DNA from 4 places in the Lysinibacillus sp. UGB7 genome. Region 4 is predicted to be linked to each of the others. Evidence: riboswitches for the same ligand, from Rfam matches in the RefSeq annotation. Region 4 holds a riboswitch; each other region holds the start of a gene.
The links. Region 4 has a riboswitch for cobalamin ahead of ACOMCU_RS09680 ((2Fe-2S) ferredoxin domain-containing protein). Riboswitches for the same ligand answer to the same signal wherever they lie in the genome.

Region 1 (3,174 bases), on a different contig from region 4:
CGCACATTTAATTCTGCTAAAGGGCCAGATTGTGTGTTGAATAATAAAGCACGTGTTGATAGTGGCTCTGAAATAGCCGTATTATATTTGCCGCTATCTTTCAAGAAAGAATAGTTATCTAAACTAATAATACCGCGACCATAGATTAAGTCTAATTCTTCATTTTCAAAGGCAAGTGAGATAGATTCAGAATCAGGAATAATTTTCACCTTCACTTGATCTACCAACGGCTTTTCACCCCAATAATTTTCGTTGCGACTAAAAAGCGCATATTCATCCTTTTTATAATCTGTTAACACCCATGGACCTGTTCCAACAGGTGCTTGTATGCTTTCATATGTAGCGTCCTTTTTTGGAAATCCATTATCCCCTAAAAAACGGAACGGACGAACAAAGGCCAATTCATTTAACACTGGATAATAGGGTTCATCTAACTGTAGACGGACTGTAAAATCATCCTCTTTGACAACTTCTTTAATGTGGTTGACCATCCCCATCCAAGAATGCATGTCTCGATTTGCTAAAACAGCATCAAAATTGCGAATCACATTATCAGCATTAAATGCAGTTCCATCTGAATATTTTACATCTTTTCTTAGATGAAATACATACGCTGTTTTATCTTCTGAAATATCCCAGCTTTCCGCTAATTTTGGAGAGACTGTCCCATCATCGTTATATTCCACTAATGATTCATAGACCATTACCTGCGCAGTCATTTGGTTCGGTAAATAAGTATGTGGATTTAATGGCCCTATATCTAAAGGCCATCCGATGGTCAACATCTTGTCATCATTTTTTGTGGCATTTTGTGTTTTCCCATCACTATCATTAGCACTAGAACAGCCTACTAATACGATCATAATCAGCGCTAACATCAATGGGTATATATTCTTTTTTATACTCATAATCATTGCTCCCAATCTATTTTCTTGGTGCTACCATGCGAAACATAAAAGCTTCTTCATATTCGAAATGTAGCCGATCCTCTGTTGTTAAAAACCATCGCTCATTTTTATCGAGTGGGATATACCCGCTTGGTAACATGCGCCTTACTTCCACATCAAACCCTTCGGCAAAAAATGCGGATGCGATGTCATCTAACATATGTAAATTCATTTTAGTCGTGCCAAATTGACGAATGATTTTCTCAATATTTTTCATACTCGGATTGTTCCGATAGTCTGAAAATGTTGCAATATAGACACCCTCTGGCTTTAAGGCTGCTTTTATTTCTTTTGCATGTGCTGCTAAATCGCTTATTAAATAAATAACGGATATGCTGGTGGCAATATTAAATTTTTGTGAGAATTGTGCAATACTCGTTGTAGCAAAATAGCTAAGGGGCAAATCGGCTTTACGAGCATTGGCAACAGCTATGGAATCGATCGCTAAATCACTTGAGCAAAAGGTCGTTCCCGATACAAATATCTTAAAACTCCCCCTTGATTACAGCCAAAATCTAATATCGACTTGTTCGTTAAGTCGCTCTCAAGTATCATCTCCAGTACTTTTTCCCAATGTCAAAGCCCATGCTCTTCTTCCATTGTTGCTTCGCCGCCATTTGGCTCCTTCCACCAAACATCATATAATTGGTTTTCCTTCATTTACACCACCTTCAAGAATACATTATCTCCAGATAGAAAAAGGCATAAAAAAAACCTTATTCCAGTAGAATAAGGACAGAAAAACTCGCTATAAAAAGGCTCTCCATCCATCTCCCTATCTTTCGTAGATCTCCAATGAATCTTATTACAAGCAGGCATACTGGCTTATGAATCGTCATCTTGCTTCACCTTCCCAAGTACATTATAAAAGCATACTCAGTAATACTTGAAACTAAACTCCTCATTTACAGCTGCGGGACAGCATGGGATTTACACCCATTTTCCTTTTAATCATGTGGATATTCTTCACACAAACTTGTAATGTTAGATATTAAATTAGTAATAAACATAACATGCTCAATTTCCGTCGTCAATTTTATTTTCTGAATATAATAAAGTTTTGAAGTTTTGATTATTATTTTTGAAAAAAGCCGCCAACACTCCCGTGAGGCGGCTCCTTGCTATTTTTGATGTTCTTTCAACATCGCATCTGTGAAAGCTTGAGATTGTCCTCGTGGAATACTTAACGTTTTCCATTCGTCGCCCTTAATTTGCTTAGCAATATAGACAATTTGACCAACATGTGAAGCGTAATGTGCCATTTGTCTTTCAATGGCATCTATGACCGTATGTTGCTGTCCTCTAATCGTCACTGACCTTAATAAATCAGCTTCTGTTACCCCCTGTAGTGCATCCAGAAACACTTGCCAGCCTTTTTCCCACGTCGCTAATATCACTTCTTTTGAGTCCAAACTATCATTAAATTCATCATCACGATTCCTTGTAGTTTTCTCACCATCCGTTGTTAAAAAATCCGTCCATCTGGAAATCATATTCCCACTAACATGTTTGACAATGACGGCAATGCTATTCGAATCTTCATTAAAAGCCCAATGCAATTGCTCATTGTTTAATTGTGCGAGTGTTTTATCGCCATCCACTTTGACACGTGTAAATCTTTCGAGTACAACTTTTAAATATGTTTCACCCATAGTCATACAACAACATCTCCCCTTCGCCTTAAACTGTAACGTTGCTCTTACCTCTACAATTATAAACGAAGGACGAATGAAGCAGAATGCGATTTCAGGAAAATTTCCCACTCAACCTTTTAGCGGAACACCTTTTCCAGTTACTCATTTTTATAGGTCACTTTCGACAACGAATACCACGCGGAAGTCATCAGATTATCCACGAAACACTAAATTTCCTTTAGCGCGTACAAAAAAAGCTAGTGCTACTTTACAATAGCACTAGCTTTCTGTTATAAGTTTTCTTCAATATATGTTTCGATATCCCCAGCGATTGTATCGATTGGTACATCTTCATCCTCAGAATAACCGTTATACATTTTCACGAGAACGCCATCTTTATCCACTAAGAAAAATTGAGATCCATGGATAACTTGGTCGCTGTTCGGATCATCCTTCACCCATATTTTCGTTGATTTTTGGGCAAATTGCTCAATATATGACTGTGCATAACCTGTAAGAAGATTCCATTTCGACTCATCTGGCACATTATAATGTGCTAAATAATCTGCTAATACTTCGGGCGTATCCACTTC
Region 2 (3,174 bases), on a different contig from region 4:
GTTCATATTGAGACGATTCGTGCTGGATTACTTAACGATTAATGGTAGTTCAAGACGTTCTACTATAACGGTTAGGCTATTGCAGCTTAACTGTTTTTTTATTTTCCCAAAGGCCCCGTACCTGATTAGTTCAAGAACGTTTTCATTTTATTACTGGTGTAGGCATACCATTGTGCCAATCCATGATGAATGGGGCTTGGTGAGGATTGAGATTTAATGGTATTTCATTTCTCGATACAAAGTGCAATTCGCTACTTTCATCATTGATTTGTAAAGTGCCTTGATAATCGTTTGAATAAAATATTATCTGAACACTAAATACTTTATCTCCATTTGAGTACTCTGCAAAACCATTTTTACCTGAATACAATCCAAACAAACTTACATTGTTCAGAATAAGATTAGTTTCCTCAAAGACCTCCCTTTTGACTGTCTCTTCAAAGGTTTCTCCGATTTCCAAGATGCCTCCTGGGATGCCCCAAATATTATTGTCAGTCCTTTTTTGTAAAAGAATACGTCCAATATCATCTTCAATTATTGCTCCGCATCCAATCGTCAATAGAGTTTCATGTCCAATCATTTGTCTCATTGTTTTAATGTAGTCATTCATCAATGATTACCTCATTCCTTGTTTTAGCCCAAATGTCTCTGTATTTAACTTTATTTTCCAGAAGAGAATTTTTTATAAAGATGGACGGTGTCTTTTTTTCCTTCAAGTCCTTGTCCTACTTTACGGTCAAAAAATTTTTAACTATGTAGGCTGATGTTTGCCATTTACAACTTTTCTTAAAGAGTCTCAAGTTGAATGCAAGGGTGCGTTGATAACTATATTATATCTTATATAGAACTTTATAAAAAAAACTTCCACATTAGCATGTAGTCTATCAAAATAAAAAAAGGTAATTTTAGAGAACTAACAAGTGACTCTATACTCTCCATCATAAAGTATATGGAATATTTTGTTATAATTGACAATGTAAAAACACTTCTTTACAATTAATACTAGTAATCTATAAGGAATGTGACGTAGTTCACGTTCTTTCACAACTGAATAGCGTGTAGTAATAGGTGTAAATTGAATCAATTTACTAAAAGGGAAGTCGGTGGAAGTCCGACACTGTCCCGCAACTGTAAATGTGAGCGTCTTTTTTGAATACCACTGTCTAAAGACGGGAAGGGGAAAGATGCGTTGACCGTAAGTCAGGAGACCTGCCTATTACGAGTACACACCAAAACCCTACGAGGAATAGGAGGTGGCATGTTGACAAAACAGAATATTCTGTTTGTCACTGTACGTCAAACGCCCATAGTAAAAGAAGTTATTCGGTACCGAACCGTTTCTTTCCTATGTTGGCGATGTTTGATGTTACGTGATGAATGATATGTATAAGGTGTTATAGCCATTACATAACGGATTTCCTCTTATTGAAGAAGAAATCCGTTTTTTTTTTTTAGTGGCCGTACACCTGTCGTTTTGAAAATATGTACGAAAAGAGGAATGCACGTATGACGAATATTCATGTATGTACAGCACAGGAAAAGCATCAATCAGCTATGAAAATTTGTAAGCATCCACGCACTGAAGTTGGTAAGCAGACGAAGACAAGAATCGTCATCGAATCACTTGTCGATCAGTTTTTAGCAACAGGACTTATTCGCAACGAACGATTATTTAATCGCATTTTATATAACAAAGCAATCATCTGGATTCAAAATGAAGGGTATGATGGACATCTATTGGCCAAAGCAAATGTAGCTGATGAGTTAAAAACAAGAAAGAATGGCTTTAGGATGTATATGCCGACCAATCCGATTGTTTATGAAGTGAACGGAGAAGCGTATCATTTAATTACACGTATCGATTCGGTTCGTGCAAAACCAAATTTAGAAAGACTTCATTTGGACCCAAAGCCGATTTTAAGCGCTGCACGTGTAAATGATTTATTGTGCTCGATGGTCATGCGTTTTTATGAGACGTATGTAGCAGATTTAGCATTAGTAATTGCGACAAAAAGAGAGTCAAATAAATTATCGAATCTAAAAAAATACGTAGAGCACGAATATGCGCAATTTATGCAAGCTGTAAAAACACTAAATGATTACCATTTAAATTGGCATCCTCGTGGCAATGGTCATGAACTATTGCTCCAAGTTATCGATAACTTACAATTATTAAAAAGTAAGCCGGGCACTGTGTTAGTTGATTTTTCAAACAATCATGGCTATGTCATTGTGGAACCTGCTTATTTACTCATTGAAGAGACAAATAGTACCGCGCAAGCTTTATAAAAGTAACTCCTCCACCTTGGTGGTGCATTTAGGCTGTCAACAAACTCAAAAAATTGGTTTGTTGACAGCTTTTTTCTTTTAGAGGGACCTATAACCTGTTGAGATCCGCTACGGCGGACGCTTTTCGCGGGCATGGCTTCAGTCTACTCTTCGCTACGCTCCTGCGGGGCCTTTTCGCTCATGCGATTCCCGCGGAAATCAACGGTTTTTTACTATTTATTCAAAAGACTGAAGGCAAAATCAAAGAGATTTAAGTTTGCCTTTAGTCTGAATCCTCCACTTTTGTGGAGAATTTTTTTTATCATTCTCTTAAATGAAACTAGGGAAGGATGCATTAAGTCCAGTTATCAATCATTTTTAGGTGCGCTGAACATACTAAGGATGAGTGACATGCCAGCGATTATACCGAACACATCCGAAGAATAAATGTTTAGTAGCCAATCCAAAATGATTGGTTTTTTTATAGTTATTGGCAACGATTCAAATGTAGCGAAAACTGGGTAAGCGAACGTAAGTAACAAACAAGGAATAGCGACACACCATAATAATGATAGATTTATGTTGAGTGACCCATTTTTTTACAATGATAAGCGAAATATAGAAACCTAGTAGAACAGCAATGAATGGATTTGACCAGATGACAGGCATAAAGTTGAAAGTTTCACTTACATTTTGTTGAATGATTTTTTCAATCTTTGACAATAACATTACTAATAAGAGTAAGCCAATTAGCCAAAGAATTTTCCTGCAATAAACTAGCCAAATAGATTTTTTCAAAAATATACCCCCTTCGTTGCTTAATAATTGATAAGATTTATGTATCCCGCATTAACGGTCAGTAAGACACCGCTTCAAGTTGAAGATGACAACGATTCCGCTAGGGGA
Region 3 (3,174 bases), on a different contig from region 4:
AACAGGTGCGCCAATAAACGCAGTAATAACACCAATTGGCAACTCACGTGGCACGATAATCGTACGTGACACTAAATCACAAATAATAAGCAATGTAGCTCCATTTAAAAAAGATAATGGCAATAGATGACGGTGATCTGAACCCCAAATCATCCGTGTCATATGCGGTACCACTAAACCAACAAACCCAATTGTTCCAGAAACCGCAACCGCTGCTCCTGTCAGCATAGAGCCGCCAGCTAAAATCAAATATTTACTACGTTTCACATTAACCCCTAAATGCTTCGCGCGCTCTTCTCCATACAAAAGAACATTTAACTCTCTTCTTTGCGTCCAAAGCATCGTCGAGCCAATCACAACAAACGGTGCAATCATTTGCACATATGGCCATCCACGCATGGATACCGAACCAAGTAGCCAGCCGATAATTTGTCGTAACTCCTCACCAGTTAAAGCAATCATTAACGAAATAAGAGAACCTAAAAACGAACTAAAAATAACGCCCGTTAAAATGAGTGTTTCCATTTTTAGTGACCGGTCAACTAACCTAGCAAAGCTCATAACAGCTACCATTGTTAACACCGCACCAATCATACTAAAAGTTGGCAATGTGTATAGGCCAACAACTGGAATAGAAATACCAAAAAACAACGTCATAACTGCCCCTACAGACGCTCCAGACGAAACACCCAATGTATATGGATCTGCTAGAGGATTTTTCAATAAACCTTGAAATGCTGCCCCTGCAATCGCAAGGGACGCCCCTACAAGTCCTGCCAACATGACACGTGGCATGCGAATTTTCCACAAAATATTGGCAGCTGTTTCATTTGCCGCCTTATTCCACAATACTTCTAGTGGAATGTGAACCGAGCCTATCGATACGCCACACCAAATGCTAATGATTAGAAGCGTAATCGCTGTGACATAGGCAAAAATTATTCTACTCACTCGAAAGCCTCTGGGTAGATGGCTTTAGCTAATTCTTCAAGACCATCAGCTAAACGTGGACCCTGACGACTTGTCATATTTTCATCTACTTGCACAATCGCATTATTTTTCACGGCAGTAATTGTATCAAATCCAGCACGTTGGGGAATTTTCGTTAAAATATCTGGTACATAATTATATGTCACCACAATGACATCTGGATTTTTTGCAATGATTTGTTCAGCATCAATTTTGTACCAGTCACTCGTATCAGCCGCTATATTTTCTGCATGGATCATGTCTAGCATTTCCTGCATAAATGTATTCTTACCAGGTGTATAAATTTCTGGTTCATCAGATGTCTCTACAAAGACTTTCTTTGACTCCACGTCCTTCAATTTCGCTTGCACTTCTTCAGTTTTTGTTTTCATATTTGCTATCATTTTTTCAGCTTCTGATGATTTCCCAGTTGCACGCCCTAATTGCTCAATTGTGGTATATGTCTCATTAAAGTTATCTGCGTTTGCTACAACATATACCTTGACATCAGCTGCTTCTAGTTGCTCTATTGCACCTTTTAGAGACGCAATCCCTGACTCATGCGCAAAAACGATATCTGGTGAAAGTGCAATAATTTGTTCAATATTAAACTCCGTACTGCCTACTTTCTCTTTGTCAGCCGCCTCTGCTGGAAAATCATCATAATCATTGACACCAACAATTTCATCATTTAAACCAAGTCCAAATAAAATTTCCGTATTACTTGGTATCAGCGATATAATTCTCTCTGGTGGTGCTTCTAGTGTAATATCATTACCAGTAACATCTGTCATCGTAAGCGGGAATGTTGCTTCTTCTACTTGCGGGGTTGCCTGTTGCTCTGATGCAGGATTGTCGTTTTTCGTGTCCTTGCTATTACATGCCGCAAGTAAGCCCATTGCTAGAAATGCTGACAATCCTATTTTCCAATACTTTTTCACTGTAAATCCTCCCTAATTAACCTGTCTGTGCGCATATTTTATCGCTCTGTTTTTTTGATTTATCGATAAACTTTTGCATTTTATCGCCCCACTTTGAGAATTTATCGCCCACAATCTTTAATTTATCGAAACAACCTTATAAAACTGAAAACACCCCTCATCACAAAAGATGAGGGGCGTGTTTGCACATAAATACATACGCAAAATTCCACCACCCTATCCTCGTAGGCTGTATCGTGTTGCTCTATAAAGGCAGGTCTCCTGGCTCGTGTGCTATTCGTTTTTTCATGCCTTCCCGAAAGATGTTCAGTGGCGTAGATTGAAAAAACTCACACTTACAGTGGCGGGACCGCGTCGGAATTACACCGATTTCCCTTTTCACTTTACTTAGTAAAGAACCTTTATAATATTCAGTTGTTTTCATTATACATGAAAATAGAATGATATAACGATAAACCTTACACAGATAAAGCCGTCTCAATGACTTTGAGACGGCTCACTATAGCTAGATGATTTCCGCAAAATACTGCACAGTTTTCATAGGGGCACCGATTTCACGCAATGCCCATGTGTCCTCTAAATAGATGTCTGCGAGCATTTCATATTTGCCACCAAATTTTTCTGCCCATTCTACTGCTACGACGCTTTCATATAAATGTGCCATTTTCTCTGCCACTTTTTTTGCCTCAAATGTTTTCATTGCTGTATCTAAGTGGCTGAAGGTTTGTAATGTCACTACTAACTTTTCAAGTTGCTCAGCTACAATTTGAAGCAATGGACTAGCAGTTAACTTCGCCAATCGCTCTTGCATGGCTTGAACAAACAATTCATGTGCCTGAAACTTATCCACTAAGCGAATAAGCTCTAATGCTAAAATATTGGCTGTCCCTTCCCACACTGTGAGTACTTGCGCATCTCTCAGTAAACGAGGCGTTACAAAATCTTCAATATAGCCATTTCCACCATGTAGTTCAATCGCTTCACTTGCATAATGCACGGCTTGCTCAGCTGTTTCTTTTTTCATGATTGCGATGTTCAAACGATTCATAATAATGTCCTGCTCATTGCCCTGACCACTTGTTACCTTATCGTACAATTGAATGACATCAAAGACAGTTGCAACCTCTACATGTAACTTTGCTGCAAATTTCCCTAATGTATCTTTAATCATAGGATATTGTGTTAACGGCTGCCCGAATGCATGGCGATTTGTTACATAATGCTTCGCTTCTAAATACCCTCGGCGCATAATACCAATCGAGGC
Region 4 (3,174 bases):
CTTTAAAAACGAAGTAGGCGATGAATGGCCCCGCTACAGCCATCGAAAAAGCATTTGCGCCTAATGTTGTAATACCGCCATGAGCTAAGAGTAAAGATTGGAATAATAAGACGATCGTTCCAATGACGCTCATCGCTAATGGACCAAATAATACAGTTCCGAGGCCAACACCAGTTGGGTGCGAACAACTTCCTGTAACCGATGGAATTTTCAGTGCTGATAAAACGAATGCAAAAGCACCTGAAAGACCGAGAATCATTTTTGTTTCAGGGTTTTCATCGATTGTTTTACGGATCGAACGTAATCCTAAAATAATAAATGGGATCGAGACGACCCACCAGAAAATCGCCCATTCAATTGGCAAAAATCCTTCCATGATGTGCATGGCAAATGCTCGATTTGGCACGAGTAAAAATGCCAGTAAGAAATAACTAAGCTTCCAACAAGAAAATTTCAAAATGGCTCCTCCTTAAAATAAAATGTCGAATGTAGCGTGCGCAATAAAAAAAAGCACTTCTCCGATATAGGAAAAGTGCATAGCTGAAAAAGCAAATAGAATGTTAATCTGCCAAGCCGCACACCTATCCTCGTAGGTTGAAACGATCACGTGTTTTTCGGCAGGTCTCCTGGCTTTAGTTCGACATTTTATAGGCCTTCCCATCCTTTGGACAGTGACATTTATCTATAAAACTCCCTAGTACAGTGGCGGGACCGCGCCGGACTTGAACCGGCTTCCCTTTTAAGCGAAATGTAGACACTTCGCACCGAAAAAGATGAAGTTGTGAGATTTCACGACAAAGTGTAACATAATTTTCCATAAATAAGCTATCTCTTTTTATTAAAATTTTTTTAATTGAGCTTCAATATAGAAAATTATGATAAATTAAAGGGCAAAACCACATTTTTGCCTGAAATATTTGTTGAAATTTTACTAAAAATTTCACAAATTAAAAAAGAATTGTTGAAATTTATAAATAATAAGCTATGATAGAAACAGTTTTCTATTACGTTTTATACAATTAAAATTTCATATAAATACATCTATAAGTGCTCGATAGTATTCGAGATAATAGGGAAATCGGTGTGAATCCGATACAGCCCCCGCTACTGTAATAGCTGATGAAATCGTAAAAGCCACTAGTATAACTGGGAAGGTGCGAAAGTAAGAAGAAGCTTAAGTCAGGAAACCTGCTTAGTTGATGGCATGCAAACTTTTCGGAGGGAGAAGTTGAAGCGAGAGCGAGTACCTATATATTCGTTTTTATTTGGCTTCTACAAGACCTTTACTCTTCGTTTAGAGTGAAGGTCTTTTCTTTTTCCTAAAAGCAAATGAGGGGAGCAACACAATGACAACTTGGAACTTAGAAGGAATGAAAACGCATCTTTTTATTTGCAATGGCAGTAGCTGTATGAAAAAAGATGGCGAGGAAATTACCCAAGCAATACGTGATGAAATACAGGTACAAGCACTCGATAAGGAAATACATACGACAAGAACACGCTGTAACGGCAGGTGTAAGGATGCTTGTGTTGTCATCGCTTATCCACAAGGAAATTGGTATCGTGTGCCAACGACAGAGCATGCGAGGGCGCTCGTGCAAGACTTACACCACGAGACTTTACATAGTGAACATGTGTTCACACTTCGTGAAGGTACGTTACAGCGTACAGCACAAACAACAGCTATAAAAGGTATTGAAAAGGTGAAAGAGGGGTAACGAAATGGCGCAAAAAGGTAAGATTTTTGTTGTGGGCTTTGGCCCCGGTGATTTTAAACATATTACAACGCGAGCTGTGGAGGCGTTACAACAGAGTGATTTTATCATCGGCTATAAAACGTATGTTGAGCTCATTCAAGATTTAGTGACGGCCAAGTCGATTGTTAGTACAGGAATGACCGAAGAAGTTTCCAGAGCGCAGGAAGCTGTGCGGCAGGCAGAGGCAGGTAATATCGTGTCTGTCATTTCCAGTGGTGACTCAGGTGTGTACGGGATGGCTGGGCTTGTCTATGAGGTATTGATTGAGCTTGGTTGGACAGAAGCAACAGGTGTTGAAGTAGAGATTGTTCCTGGTATTTCTGCTATTAATTCATGTGCGAGTTTACTAGGTGCGCCGATTATGCATGACTCCTGCACAATTAGTTTAAGTGACCATTTAACGCCATGGAATCTAATTGCCAAACGTGTGGAAGCTGCAGCGATGGCCGATTTTGTGATTGCACTTTACAACCCGAAAAGTGGTCGACGTACACGTCAAATCGTAGAAGCACAACGCATTTTACTAGAATACCGATCTCCAGATACCCCAGTGGGACTCGTGAAAAGTGCCTATCGTGATCGCCAGGAAATTACCATGACAACATTAGCTGAGATGCTTGAACATGATATTGGGATGCTCACAACGGTCATTATCGGAAATTCATCTACATTTTTCTATGACAATAAAATGATTACACCACGTGGCTACCAACGTAAATATACACTTGGAGAAGAAAAACAGCCACTACGTCCACATCAGCGTCTGAAAGAAGAAAATGAACCATGGGCGATGAATCAACAAACAGGAACAGCGCGTGCTGATTTTGAGGCTGACCCGAATGCAGGACGTAGCAAGCCCAGTATAGCGATAACGCCTATGGCAACGCTAAAAAAATCATCACTTGAAATGGCTGCAACAGCTCTTGCAATGGTAAAGGGCACAAGTGCAGGGCATGCAACACCTAAGCTTGTACAACAAAAAATTGAAACCATTTTTGAATTAGCCGTAAGTCCAGGGGTGGCCAATAAGTTTTTCACGCCGCAGCAAATGACGGCGTTAGCACAAGTTGTCGGAGAAGAAGGAACGATGGAATATACACCTGATCATCAAATCCATTTGAAAATTCCAACGGCAGAACCCGATAAGATAACAACAAAATTACGTGAAGTGGGTTTTTTGTTAGCCCCTATTGGTGATGTACTGTCATTAAAAGCATGTGATTTTTGTTATGGAGAGAAAGCAGATTCTATTCCATATGCTGAGGAAATTCAAGAAAAGCTAGGTGGTTTGTCTTTACCCAAAACGCTAAACATCGGCTTTAACGGCTGTGGTATGGCATGCTACCGTGCAGTGTTTGATGATATTGGTATCGTCTATCGTAAAAGTAAATTTGATGTCTTTATCGGCGCTAAACCA

Region 1: linked by a shared signal. The riboswitch ahead of ACOMCU_RS09010 (hypothetical protein) and the one ahead of ACOMCU_RS09680 ((2Fe-2S) ferredoxin domain-containing protein) in region 4 are both predicted to bind cobalamin.
Region 2: linked by a shared signal. The riboswitch ahead of ACOMCU_RS12075 (hypothetical protein) and the one ahead of ACOMCU_RS09680 ((2Fe-2S) ferredoxin domain-containing protein) in region 4 are both predicted to bind cobalamin.
Region 3: linked by a shared signal. The riboswitch ahead of ACOMCU_RS10905 (helical backbone metal receptor) and the one ahead of ACOMCU_RS09680 ((2Fe-2S) ferredoxin domain-containing protein) in region 4 are both predicted to bind cobalamin.

Annotation. Positions count from the first base shown of each region.
Region 1 covers NZ_JBMGUV010000007.1:182,298-185,471, reverse strand. Annotated here, with positions in the region: gene nikA (nickel ABC transporter substrate-binding protein) at 1-908, opposite strand, end outside; gene ACOMCU_RS09010 (hypothetical protein) at 925-1,350, opposite strand; cobalamin riboswitch at 1,740-1,942, opposite strand; gene ACOMCU_RS09005 (DUF1572 family protein) at 2,069-2,605, opposite strand; gene ACOMCU_RS09000 (SCO family protein) at 2,872-3,174, opposite strand, start outside.
Region 2 covers NZ_JBMGUV010000011.1:101,107-104,280, reverse strand. Annotated here, with positions in the region: gene ACOMCU_RS12085 (hypothetical protein) at 1-42, shown strand, start outside; gene ACOMCU_RS12080 (NUDIX hydrolase) at 143-610, opposite strand; cobalamin riboswitch at 1,050-1,232, shown strand; gene ACOMCU_RS12075 (hypothetical protein) at 1,507-2,289, shown strand.
Region 3 covers NZ_JBMGUV010000010.1:12,223-15,396, reverse strand. Annotated here, with positions in the region: gene ACOMCU_RS10910 (FecCD family ABC transporter permease) at 1-951, opposite strand, end outside; gene ACOMCU_RS10905 (helical backbone metal receptor) at 948-1,910, opposite strand; cobalamin riboswitch at 2,144-2,328, opposite strand; gene ACOMCU_RS10900 (acyl-CoA dehydrogenase family protein) at 2,416-3,174, opposite strand, start outside.
Region 4 covers NZ_JBMGUV010000008.1:134,753-137,926, forward strand. Annotated here, with positions in the region: gene ACOMCU_RS09675 (energy-coupling factor ABC transporter permease) at 1-457, opposite strand, end outside; cobalamin riboswitch at 599-784, opposite strand; cobalamin riboswitch at 1,029-1,211, shown strand; gene ACOMCU_RS09680 ((2Fe-2S) ferredoxin domain-containing protein) at 1,347-1,718, shown strand; gene cobJ (precorrin-3B C(17)-methyltransferase) at 1,723-3,174, shown strand, end outside.